Hahella sp. HNIBRBA332: one gene and its partner. The protein of the gene in region 1 interacts with the protein of each later gene in a pairwise test. Links are inferred from orthologs where the notes say so. Each region holds a gene or a part of one and is shown in the gene's direction. Other genes may lie near its edges.

Evidence for each region. The genes of interacting proteins can lie anywhere in the genome.
Region 2: the proteins of O5O45_RS24050 (region 1) and O5O45_RS03990 interact in binary tests that used the Escherichia coli proteins (3 or more experiments, as listed by UniProt). The link is inferred for Hahella sp. HNIBRBA332 from one-to-one orthologs.

Annotation. Positions count from the first base shown.
Region 1 is NZ_CP132203.1:5,434,293-5,440,369, reverse strand. Bases 2,661-5,549 are described here. They hold O5O45_RS24050 (ABC-F family ATP-binding cassette domain-containing protein), read left to right. Parts: upstream 2,661-3,094; coding sequence 3,095-5,005; downstream 5,006-5,549. Other genes in these bases: O5O45_RS24045 (branched-chain amino acid ABC transporter substrate-binding protein), read left to right, coding at 5,118-5,549; O5O45_RS24055 (TIGR02444 family protein), read right to left, coding at 2,661-3,046. Also shown: O5O45_RS24075 (NHL repeat-containing protein), read right to left, coding at 1-63; O5O45_RS24070 (substrate-binding periplasmic protein), read right to left, coding at 132-902; O5O45_RS24065 (FKBP-type peptidyl-prolyl cis-trans isomerase), read right to left, coding at 1,132-1,848; O5O45_RS24060 (DUF4124 domain-containing protein), read right to left, coding at 1,975-2,478; more of O5O45_RS24055, read right to left, coding at 2,483-2,660; more of O5O45_RS24045, read left to right, coding at 5,550-6,077. UniProt on the Escherichia coli protein: Genetic data indicate it may be involved in ribosome assembly or function.
Region 2 is NZ_CP132203.1:833,802-840,013, forward strand. What follows is about bases 1,443-4,791. They hold O5O45_RS03990 (2-oxoglutarate dehydrogenase E1 component), read left to right. Parts: upstream 1,443-1,750; coding sequence 1,751-4,591; downstream 4,592-4,791. Other genes in these bases: O5O45_RS03985 (succinate dehydrogenase iron-sulfur subunit), read left to right, coding at 1,443-1,458; odhB (2-oxoglutarate dehydrogenase complex dihydrolipoyllysine-residue succinyltransferase), read left to right, coding at 4,623-4,791. Outside these bases: sdhA (succinate dehydrogenase flavoprotein subunit), read left to right, coding at 1-732; more of O5O45_RS03985, read left to right, coding at 754-1,442; more of odhB, read left to right, coding at 4,792-5,858; lpdA (dihydrolipoyl dehydrogenase), read left to right, coding at 5,972-6,212. UniProt on the Escherichia coli protein: E1 component of the 2-oxoglutarate dehydrogenase (OGDH) complex which catalyzes the decarboxylation of 2-oxoglutarate, the first step in the conversion of 2-oxoglutarate to succinyl-CoA and CO(2).

The DNA of each region.
Region 1 (6,077 bases):
AGGCGTGGCGGTGGTTGGGGCGGTTTCAGTATGACCAAGCGAAGAGCGATAACTCAGCAGCATGACGAGCTCCCTTTCTGACTGAGCGATACAGTCGGTTTCCGCCCTGACTGCCCGATGTGCAAATCACATCACGGCGGCGGCAGAAACCATTTTCCCTCTGCGACCAGCTCATTCAGCGCACTTTCCAGATCATTGAGCAACTTGGCTGCGTGATCACGCTTCTTGCTCACCACGAAACGCGCGTCCAGAGAGGACAAACGTTTGCGACGCAGGTCCTGGACCGGCTGTTTCTTCAACTCCAGCCGCATAGGTCCATCATAGTTTAGTAGATAATCGCAACGTTTCACTTTGAGCATGCCAATGGCTTGAGCATGGTTGAATGCGGAGCAATCACGGATCCGGTTGACCGGGTCGCGGAGAAAACGGATGGCGCCGCCGTAACTGAATCCGTGTAGCAGGACCACGCTTTCTCCTACCAAGTCTTCAATGTGGTTGATGGTCTTCTTATCGCCTTGCCAATAGGCGTTGAGCTCGATCCGGGCGACGATGGAATCGCCGACCAGAGTGGTTCCGGTGAATTCCGGCAAGGTGGAGAGCCCGATCCAAAGATCAATCTTACCGTCCGCTAATTCAATGGCCATGCGTCGGGTAGGGCGGGAGACGGCGCGCCAGGAATAGTGTCTTTTTTCCATGAGCATGCGCGCGAGATCGATCAGGTAACCTTCCGGTTTCCCCTCCTCATTGGTGAAGAAAACAGGCGGGAATTCGATGTAGCCGATGACGACTTCTTTATTTTCCGCGAGCAGATCGTGAACATCAACGTTGGCGGAGATGGGCGATGAGATCCATGCCAGGATTCCCGAAAGCAACAACGTAAACAGGCGGTGAAAGGTGTTCAAGATAACTCACATTGAATGCTTAAGCGTTCAGCTTATGCTCGGTTTTTATTCCTTCAAAACACAGGAGCGAATCCTGCAGCGAAAGTCCTGTTCGCAGTCGTCAATGCGTTAGTCTCAGCCGAACGGAATGCAAGTTCCGGCGGCTGATGCGGGCGTTTGGCCCCTCTGACGGTCTGCCTGAACAATGCTATAAAGCATAGCATTGTTGCGGGCAAACAATAGCGGCGGATTAGCCGTCGGATTTTTCAGCTTTGACTGACAGCAGCTCAACTTCGAACAACAGTGTTTCGTTCGGGCCGATGCGACCGTTGCCGCCAGGACCGTAAGCCAGCTTGGCGGGGATGAAAAGCTGCCACTTGGCGCCGGGCTTCATTAACTGCAGCGCTTCAGTCCAGCCAGGAATAACGCCGTTAACCGGGAAGGATACAGGCTCGCCGCGTTGTACGGAGCTGTCGAATACTTCGCCATTGATCAGGCTGCCGGTGTAATGAACTTCAACGGTGTCTTGCGCTTTGGGGCTGTCGCCTTCACCAGCCTTCAACACTTTGTACTGCAGACCGCTGTCAGTGGTGACGATGCCTTCTTTCTTGGCGTTGTCGGCCAGGAAGGTATCGCCTTTCTTGGCGTTTTCCTCAGCCAGCTTCTCGAACTGCTCCATTTGCTTTTTCTGCATGGCCTGCTGATATTGCTGAACCTGCGCGGAGATCTCCTCGTCGGTCATCAGAGAAGGCTTGCCTGCGTATGCGTCGGCAACGCCTTTGGTGAAGCTTTCGATATCCAGCTCAGGCATGGAGTCCGCCAGACGACGACCGAACATTTGACCAAAGCTGTAGCCGGTTTTTTGCGCGTCGTTAGTGAGCTTTTCCGTTTCCGCATGGACTGCGACAGGCAAAGATAACGCCACAGCGCATAGCAGACCGCTCATGCTGGCTAACGCTTTTTTCATAATTATTCCTCAAAAAAATTAGATGGATTGGCAGTATAAAGCGCTTTAAGGTACAGCTTTTTGGCGCACCGCGCTAGGGGATGTCAACGCCGGGATCCAGCCGGATCCCGGGCCTGGTTCACAGTTCTAACCGCCGTTGACTTGCTGCAACTGTTTGTTGCGTTCATTCATGAGGTCGCGCACCGCCTTGGCTTCATCCATGATGTTCAGCGCGCGCTCGAAACTGAGGGTATCTTTGTTTTCCGCTTCCTCCAGAGTCTTGCGAGTATCGGGAGGCAGCGCGTCGCGAGGAGAACCGGTGGCGACTTGGCGCTCTTCCTTCTTCTCCGTGGGGACGGACTGAATAACGTTGGTTTTGTTGCTTACAGTTATGACGTCCACGTTGACGCCTTCGGGGGGTGGGGCGTCGCTGTATTGCAGCACGCCTTCAGCGTCGCGCCATTTGTATACCTGACGCACCACTTCCTGCTCTGGCAGCTTTTTGTCCATGGTCATCAGCGTTGGCGTTTCGGTTCCTTCCGGTAAGGGCAGTCGCCACATGGGCGAACCTGTCTTATCTTTAATAAAAAAGGGCAGGGCGAGAGCGACCCCAAGCGAGGCCAATGTCAGAAATCGAAAAATCCACTTCAAAGGTTTACATCTCCATAACCAGACTGGCGGCCACTAAATTCAATTGCGCCTGATTCACTTCCTGCGCGTCATTGAGACGGGAGAAGTAATCAAGCAGATTGCGACGGCAAAGAGCAACCGTTTCCACCGCTTCCTGCGGCGCTGATAAATCCTCTTTCCCCGTACCTGATAGTAAAGCATATATAAGCGATATTTCGTAGCGTTCAGCCGCCAGTTCCAACTGGAGAATGCGCTGCCTGAGCGCGTTTTGGCGGCAGTTTTGTTTATTCAGCGCGTTGCGTGCGGTTCGCAGCGGTAGAACAATTTTTGTGCGCCAGGAATCAATGGCGCTGAAATCGCTGGCGGGGTTAAAGCGACGTTGACGCAAGGCGAGCCAGCCGCAGGCGAGCAGCAGGTTCACGTCGGCGTCAAACTGGTTTTGCCATTGCAGACAGATTTTCTGAGTTTGCGGGTTTGCATAGCGCGCCAGAGCATAATCCCAAAGTGGGTTGTCCAGAGGAGGCGGGTCGCCTTGAGCCGGCTTTTCGGAAGCTCCGGACCGCGGTCTGTCAGAGGCGTTTTCGCTCATAGAAAACTCTTTAATGAATCGATGGCAAGCGTGCTAAAATCCGCCGCCATGTTAAGTCTAAATCAGCTATCGATCCAACGTTCCGGCCAGTATCTGCTGGAAAACGCCACTGTCACCGTTACGGCGCGCAGCCGCGTCGCTATTGTCGGCCCTAACGGTTGTGGTAAATCCACTTTGTTCAGCCTTATTTTGGGTGAAATCGGCTCTGACTCGGGGGACATTTCCTTTCCAGGCGGAACCCGTATCTCCCACATGGCTCAGGAGACGCCCGCGCTGAATTGCTCCGCGCTGGACTTTGTTCTCGACGGCGATAAGCGGTTGCGTCAATTACAGGCCGAGCTGGCGCTGGCGGAGCAGGCGGACGACGGCGTCGCCACCGCGCGGTTGCACCATGAGCTTGACCTGATCGACGGATATAGCGCCGAAGTACGCGCACGTCGTCTGCTGGAAGGTCTGGGCTTCCCCACGCACTGGCATGCGCGTACGGTTGGAGAGTTTTCCGGCGGCTGGCGAATTCGACTCAACCTGGCGCAGGCGCTGATGTGTCCATCCGAATTGTTGTTGCTGGACGAGCCCACCAACCACTTGGACTTGGATGCTCTGGTCTGGCTGGAGAACTGGCTGCTGCGTTATCAGGGTACGCTGCTGTTTATTTCCCACGACCGTGACTTCATTGATCATCTGGCGACCCACGTGTTGCACTATGATCAGCGCTCATTGATGCTTTACGCTGGAGGCTATAGTCAGTTCGAAGAAGCGCGAGCAATGCGGCTGGCGCAACAGCAAGCGCTGTATGTGAAGCAGCAGGCCCGTATCGCCGAGATCCAGTCTTTTGTGCGGCGCTTTGGCGCTAAAGCAACCAAGGCGAAGCAAGCGCAGAGTCGATTGAAAGAATTGGAGCGTATGGAGCTGATCGCAGCGGCGCACGTGGATTCGCCGTTCAGCTTTTCTCTACCGTGCAGCGATAAGATTTCCAGCCCGTTGCTGGTGGTGGATGACGGAGGCTTGGGGTATGGCGCCGAGCCCGTTTTGCAGCACGTAAATCTGACTCTGTTGCCCGGGGCCAGATTGGGCGTGCTCGGCGCTAACGGCGAAGGTAAATCGACCCTGATCAAAACGCTGGCGGGGCAATTGCCGTTGATCTCCGGTCGACGGGTAGGGGGCGAGCACTTGCGGGTTGGATACTTTGCTCAGCACCAGTTGGAAGCCCTGGACCCTGAAGCAACGCCGATGCAGCATTTACAAAAAGCCAGGCCGCAGGCGTCGGAGCAGGAAATTCGCAATTTCCTGGGAGGATTTGGCTTTCCGGGTGAACAAGCCGCTGGAGACATCAAAAACTTTTCCGGCGGCGAGCGGGCGCGTCTGGCGTTGGCGTTGATCGCCTGGAACAAGCCCAACCTGTTATTGCTCGACGAACCCACCAACCACCTGGACCTGGATATGCGTCACGCTCTGAACATGGCGCTGCAGGAATATCCTGGCGCGGTCATTGTCGTGTCTCACGATAGACACCTGTTGCGGGCGATGGCGGATCAGTTCGTCTGGGTGCATGGCGGCCGCATGGAGCCCTATAACGGCTCCCTGGAAGACTACGAAAAAGAATTGTTAAGCCGTCTGCGGGCGAATCAACCGGAAGCGGTGAAAAGCGATGCTTCCGCCGAGGAGGAAGCGCAGGAAAGCGCCGAGGATCGCAAGCGCCGTAAGCGGGAAGAAGCGGAAAAAAGGCAGCGTTTAAGCCCGCTGCGAAAAAAAATAGCTACACTGGAAGCTGAGATAGAAAAGTTGCAGGGCAAACTGCAGGAAATCGAAGCGCAACTAGGAGAAGGAGACCTTTACGAGGACCAAAACAAGGAACAACTGAAAGCGCTTCTGGAATCCCAGCGGGTGAACCGCCAAAGTCTGACTGAGGCGGAAGAAAACTGGCTGGAGCTAAATGAGGAGTTGGAAGGACTGCTCTGATCGGCCTATCTCTCTATGCGTATATATGCCTATAGACCGCTTCGCCGCTACGGAGTTTAGTTAGAGTCCTTGCAACCACGATAATCACAATATATTCGCAAGGAGTATTCCCATGAAACTGTGGAAACGCACCCTGACCGGGCTGGCAGTCGGCCTGTGTCTCTCCTCCGCTCTTCAAGCCGCTGAAACCATCAAAATCGGTATCGCAGGACCCCAATCCGGGTCAGTCGCCCAATATGGCGAAATGCAGTTTAACGGCGTGCACGCCGCCATTGACCTGATCAACAAAGCAGGAGGCGTCAAGGGCAAAATGCTGGAAGCAGTTGAATATGACGACGCTTGCGAACCCAAGCAGGCTGTGGCGGTCGCCAACAAAGTCGTCAACGATGGCGTGCGGTATGTGGTTGGACACTTGTGCTCCGGTTCCACCCAGCCCGCCACCGACGTTTATGAAGACGAAGGCATTCTGGCGGTGACCTGCTCCACCAACCCCTCAATTACCGAACGCGGTTTCCGCTACATATTCCGCACCATCGGTTTGGACTCTGCACAAGGGCCTACCGCCGGTAAATATATCGCTGAACATCTCAAGCCCAAGCGCGTGGCGGTGATTCACGACAAACAACAGTATGGCGAGGGCATCGCCAGCTCTGTAAAAAGCACGCTGGAAAGCATGGGCGTCAATGTCGTCGCGTTTGAAGGCGTCACCGCTGGCGATAAAGACTTCTCCTCTTTGATAGCGAAGCTGAAAAAAGAGAACGTGGATCTGGTTTACTACGGTGGTTATCACCCAGAGCTGGGCCTGATTCTGAGGCAAAGCAACGACGCGGGCTTCAAGCCTCAGTTCATGGGACCGGAAGCGGTCGGCAACAAAGAGATTTCCTCAATCGCAGGTCCTGCTTCCGAAGGCTTGATTGTGACCTTGCCCGCCAGATACGACCTGAACGAGAGTAACGCGGATGTCGTGGCGCTGATGAAGTCCAAAGGACAGGATCCTACTGGGCCCTTCGTGTGGACCAGCGTGGCGGCCGTGCAGTCATTGGTTGAAGCGATGAACAAAGTGGGCGACGGC
Region 2 (6,212 bases), 4.6 Mb from region 1 along the record:
CCTATTCCAGTTGTGCCGACCTGTCACTACATGATGGGTGGTATTCCGACTAACATCGGTGGTCAGGCGCTGACTCAAGATGCAAACGGCAACGACAAGGTTATAGACGGCCTGTTCGCCTGCGGCGAAGTCGCATGCGTATCCGTGCATGGCGCAAACCGTCTGGGCGGCAACTCGCTGTTGGATTTGGTTGTATTTGGTCGTGCAGCGGGACTTCACATCGAGAAGATGTTGAAAGACGGCTATGGCGTGGATGACGCATCCGAATCCGATATCGACGCGACCATGGCGCGACTGGACAGACTGAACAGCGGCTCTGGCTCCGAAAAAGTGGCGGAAGTACGTAAAGACCTGCAGAACACAATGCAGCTATATTTCGGTGTATTCCGTGATGGCGAAAGCATGCAGAAAGGTCTGAAACTGCTGGAAGAGTTGGGCGGTCGCGTGAAGAACACAGTGCTTGAAGATAAGAGCATGGCGTTCAATACCGCTCGTATCGAAGCTTTAGAGCTGGATAACCTGTACGAAGTCGCTTATGCGACAGCTGTTGCGGCTGAAGAAAGAAAGGAAAGCCGCGGAGCGCACGCCCGTAACGACTACACAGAACGGGATGACGACAATTGGTTGAAGCACTCTCTCTACTTCCCTCTGGACAAGCGGGTAAGCAAACGGGAAGTGAACTTTGCGCCTAAAATTGTGGAGCCATTTCCTCCGAAAGCTCGTAGTTACTAGTGTCGTTGGGGAGACAGAGTTATGTTGGTAAGCATCTATCGTTATAATCCGGAAGTTGACGAAGCTCCCTTCATGCAGGATGTGGAGCTGGAAGTTCCTGCGGGCAAGGACCTGATGGTTCTGGACGTGCTGGGACTGATGAAAGAAAAAGATCCGACCCTGGCGTATCGTCGCTCATGCCGTGAGGGCGTGTGCGGCTCTGACGGCATGAACATGAACGGCAAAAACGGCTTGGCGTGCATCACTCCTCTTTCTCAGGTGGTGAAGAACAACAAGCTGATTTTGCGTCCGTTGCCAGGGTTGCCGGTTATTCGCGACCTAGTTGTGGATATGGCGATTTTCTACAAGCAGTACGAGAAAATTAAGCCATTCCTGGTGAATGACAATCCGCCTCCGGCGATTGAGCGATTGCAGTCACCCGAAGAGCGTGAAAAGCTGGACGGCCTGTATGAATGTATTCTATGTGCGTGCTGTTCTACTTCATGCCCGTCGTTCTGGTGGAACCCAGATAAGTTCGTTGGTCCCGCAGGCTTGTTGCAGGCATACAGATTCCTGGTTGACAGTCGCGACACTTCTACCGAAGAAAGATTGGCGAATCTCGACGACCCGTTCAGCGTATTCCGCTGCCGGGGAATCATGAATTGCGTAAGTGTATGCCCGAAAGGTCTGAATCCAACCAGAGCCATCGGCCACATACGCAATATGCTCTTACAGCGTGCTACTTAAAACTATAATTTAAAAAATTACACTGTTACGGTCGTTGCTGAATTAGCTGTCTATACTAAGAAGCTAATAGCGCCCGCGTGTTGCAAAACATGCGTGCGACATAAACAAACTGAACTGGTAGGAAATCCACTCCCTCCTTCAATCGGACGGGGTGGTTTACTGTTGTAAACCTACGGGGTTATGCAGATGTCCTCTGCGCTATCTGTGGTTTGGCACGCCTTTGCGACGCTGGAACGAGCCGTAATCAGTGGCCTTAAGCAGATAGTTCCCTGATGCAACCAAGGCGAGCTATATGCACGAAAGCACGATGGAGCAGCTGTGGCGGACTTCCCATTTGGCAGGTGGGAACTTTGCCTATGTTGAGCAACTCTATGAGACCTATCTCACCGATCCTAACGGCATACCCCAGGCCTGGCGTGAGTATTTCGACAAACTGCCAAAAGAGGAAGGACTACCCAGTCAGGATATTCCTCACTCCGTCATTAAAGAACAGTTCCTGAAACTGTCACGCAGACGCGCAGCGGCTGTCGAAGCCAGCCCAACATCATTGGTCAGCACCGAGCACGAACGTAAGCAGGTCAAGGTGCTGCAGCTGATTAACACCTACCGTTTTCGTGGACATCAGAAAGCCAAACTGGATCCTCTCAACCTGATGGTGCGCGAGCATATCGCGGACATGGAGTTGGAATATCACGGCTTGACCCGAGCGGACCTGGATACTGTATTTCAGACCGGCTCATTGTGCTTCGGCGTAGAGACCATGACGTTCGGCGAGATTATTCGTGGTTTGGAGTTTACCTACTGCGATACCGTCGGCGCTGAATACATGCATATCGTTAACACTGAAGAAAAACGCTGGGTTCAGCAGCGTCTTGAATCAGTGCGCTCGCATCCTGTTTATGAGAAAGAGCGTCGCTATCACCTATTGGAAAGATTGAGTGCGGCGGAAGGTCTTGAAAAATACTTATCTTCGCGTTATCCAGGCACCAAGCGCTTTGGCCTTGAAGGCGGCGAGAGCTTGATTCCTTTGCTGGATGAATTGATTCAGAGAGCGGGAAGCTACGGCGCCAAAGAAATCGTTATCGGTATGGCGCACCGTGGCCGTCTCAACGTGTTGGTCAACACCTTGGGCAAAAACCCCAAAGCCTTGTTTGACGAATTCGAAGGCAAGCGTCTGTTGGATGAAGGCTCCGGCGACGTGAAGTATCACCAGGGCTTTTCTTCCAACGTTCTGACTCCGGGCGGCGAAGTTCACTTGGCGTTGGCGTTCAATCCTTCGCACCTGGAAATCGTTTCTCCGGTGGTGGAAGGCTCTGTAAGAGCGCGTCAGGATCGTCGTGACGATACCGGCGGTGATGCAGTTGTGCCTGTCATCATGCACGGCGACGCGGCGTTCGCTGGCCAGGGCGTCGTCATGGAAACGTTCCAGATGAGCCAAACCCGTGGCTACGGCGTTGGCGGCACTGTCCACATCATCATTAATAACCAGGTCGGTTTCACTACTCACCGCCGTGAAGACGCGCGCTCCACCGAGTATTGCACTGACGTTGCGAAAATGGTCCAAGCGCCAATTTTCCACGTTAACGGCGATGATCCGGAAGCGGTTCTGTTCGTTACACAGGTGGCGATGGATTACCGCAACACTTTCAAGAAAGATGTGGTTATCGACCTGTTGTGCTACCGCCGCCGCGGACACAACGAAGCGGATGAGCCTTCTGCGACTCAGCCGTTGATGTATCAGTGCATCAAAAGCCTGCCAACCACCCGCCAGATTTACGCTCAGCGGTTGATTAACGAAGGCGTTATCACCGAGGAAGAATCCGCTCGCCTGGAAAACGAATATCGTGATTTGCTGGATAAAGGCGAACACGTCGTTAAAAGCTTGGTGAAAGAGCCTAATAAAGAGTTGTTTGTTGACTGGTCTCCCTACCTGGGCCACCAATGGACAGCCAAGTGCAAGACTGGCATCAGTCTGAAAACGCTGCAGAAGCTCGGCCGAAAAATGGATGTGCTGCCCGACGGATTCGTGCCTCAGCGTCAGGTCTCCAAAATCTTGGAAGACCGCAAGAAAATGACCCAAAGCGCCATGCCGGTGAACTGGGGATATGCAGAAGTTATGGCGTATGCGACCTTGTTGCATGAAGGCCATAGCATACGTCTTACCGGTCAGGATGTTGGCCGCGGCACTTTCTCTCATCGACATGCGGTTCTTCACAATCAGAAGGACGGTGGTTTGCATATTCCGTTGCAGCATTTGGCGGAAGGGCAGCCCGTATTCGACATTTACGACTCCTACCTCTCTGAAGAGGCGGTGTTGGCGTTCGAATATGGCTACGCCACCACCAACCCGAAAACGCTGGTGATCTGGGAGGCTCAGTTCGGCGACTTCGCTAACGGCGCCCAGGTGGTTATCGACCAGTTCATCACCAGTGGCGAGCATAAGTGGGGCCGTCTATGCGGTCTGACCATGTTGCTGCCGCACGGCTATGAAGGGCAGGGACCGGAGCACTCCTCAGCGCGTCTGGAGCGTTACCTGCAGTTGTGCGCTGAGCACAATATCCAAGTCTGCGTGCCGACTACCCCTGCGCAGGTATTCCATATGCTGCGTCGTCAGGTTAAGCGTCCGCTGCGTAAGCCTCTGGTGGCGATGAGTCCGAAGAGTCTGCTGCGCCATAAAGACGCGGTCTCTACGGTTGAGGAGCTTGCCGAAGGTCACTTCCACACCGTCCTTGGCGAGATCGACGACCATATCGATCCGAAGCAGGTTCGTCGGGTCATTATGTGTAGCGGTAAGGTGTATTACGACTTGTTGGATAAGCGTCGTAATGAAAACATACAGGACGTGGCGATTATCCGCATAGAGCAGTTGTACCCGTTCCCCGAAGACGACTTGGAAGAAGTTTTGTCTGCGTACAAGAAGTTGACCAATATCGTCTGGTGTCAGGAAGAGCCAATGAACCAGGGCGCCTGGTACTGCAGTCAGCACCATATGCGTAACGTCCTCGCGAAGACGCACCCGAAACTCTACCTCGAGTACGCTGGACGTCCGGGCTCCGCCGCTCCTGCTGCGGGCTATGGCCATGTCCATGCGGAAGAGCAAGCTAAATTAGTTAACGATGCCTTTACTATTTAAACAGGCGCTTAGTTAGTACAAAGGATAAAAGATGGCGATCGAAATCAAAGCTCCTACTTTCCCAGAATCCGTTGCGGACGGCGTAGTGGCGACTTGGCATAAAAAACCTGGGGAATCCGTGGCTAGGGACGAGCTACTGGTCGATATCGAGACGGATAAAGTGGTGCTCGAGGTTGTAGCGCCTGCAGCCGGCGTCATTGAGAAAGTTCTCAAAGGCGAAGGCGAGACGGTGCTTAGCGAAGAAGTTATTGCAGTATTTAAAGAGGGCGCGGCTGGAACGGCGGCGCCTGCTACGGCGGAAGAAAAGCCACAGGCAGCTCCTGCGGCGACTGAAGCCAAGTCTGGTCAGGAAGCGATTCTGAGCCCATCCGCGCGTAAAATGGCGGAAGAGAACAATCTGAATCCTTCCGACATTCAAGGCACAGGTAAAGGCGGCAGAGTGACCAAGGAAGACGTGATTAACCACTTGTCTTCCAACACTACCAGCGTTACCGCTGAAGTGAAGTCCTCCGCTCAGCCTGCAGCGGCGCCGACTATGCCTGCTATCGAATCTCCAGCGGGAGCGCGCCCTGAGAAGCGTGTGCCGATGACTCGTCTGCGCGCAAGCATCGCGCGTCGTCTGCTGGAAGCTCAGCATAACTCTGCAATGCTGACTACCTTCAACGAAGTCAACATGAAGCCGATCATGGATCTGCGTAAGCAATATAAAGATCTGTTCGAGAAGCGTCATAACGGCGTGAAACTGGGCTTCATGTCCTTCTTCGTTAAAGCGGCATGCGAAGCGTTGAAGCGTTTCCCCGCTGTGAACGCTTCTATTGATGGCAACGACATCGTTTACCACGGTTATCAGGACGTTGGCGTAGCAGTATCCACTGAGCGTGGCCTGGTTGTGCCTATCCTGCGCGATGCGGATCAGATGGGTCTGGCGGAAATTGAGTCCACCATCGGCGACTTCGGCAAGAAGGCGCGCGACGGCAAGCTGGCTATCGAGGATATGACCGGCGGAACGTTCACCATTTCCAATGGCGGCGTTTTCGGTTCATTGATGTCCACGCCGATCCTGAACCCGCCGCAAACCGCCATTATGGGAATGCACAAGATCCAGGAGCGTCCGATGGCTGTAAACGGCCAAGTGGTGATTCTGCCGATGATGTACCTGGCGCTGTCATACGACCACCGCATGATCGATGGTAAGGAAGCGGTACAGTTTTTGGTGACTATCAAGGATCTGCTGGAAGATCCTGCGCGGATTCTGCTGGATCTTTAATTCAGCGCTTTCGCCGCCGAGTTTTCCGGCGCGTCATGCTCCCTCCGCGCGGTTGCGGAGGGGTATTGCCGGAAAACCTTTTATGTACCTATAACTAAGAATTGGAAAGTAATATGGCAGATAAATTCGACGTAATCGTCATCGGTGCGGGTCCCGGTGGATATGTCGCTGCGATTCGCGCGGCGCAGCTCGGATTGAAAACGGCGTGCGTGGAAAAATGGAGTAACGATGCAGGTAAGCCAGTATTTGGCGGCACCTGTCTGAACGTGGGATGTATTCCTTCCAAAGCGCTGCTGGAGTCTTCACACAAATTCGAAGAAGCCAAACACGACTTTGAAACCCATGGCATCATGG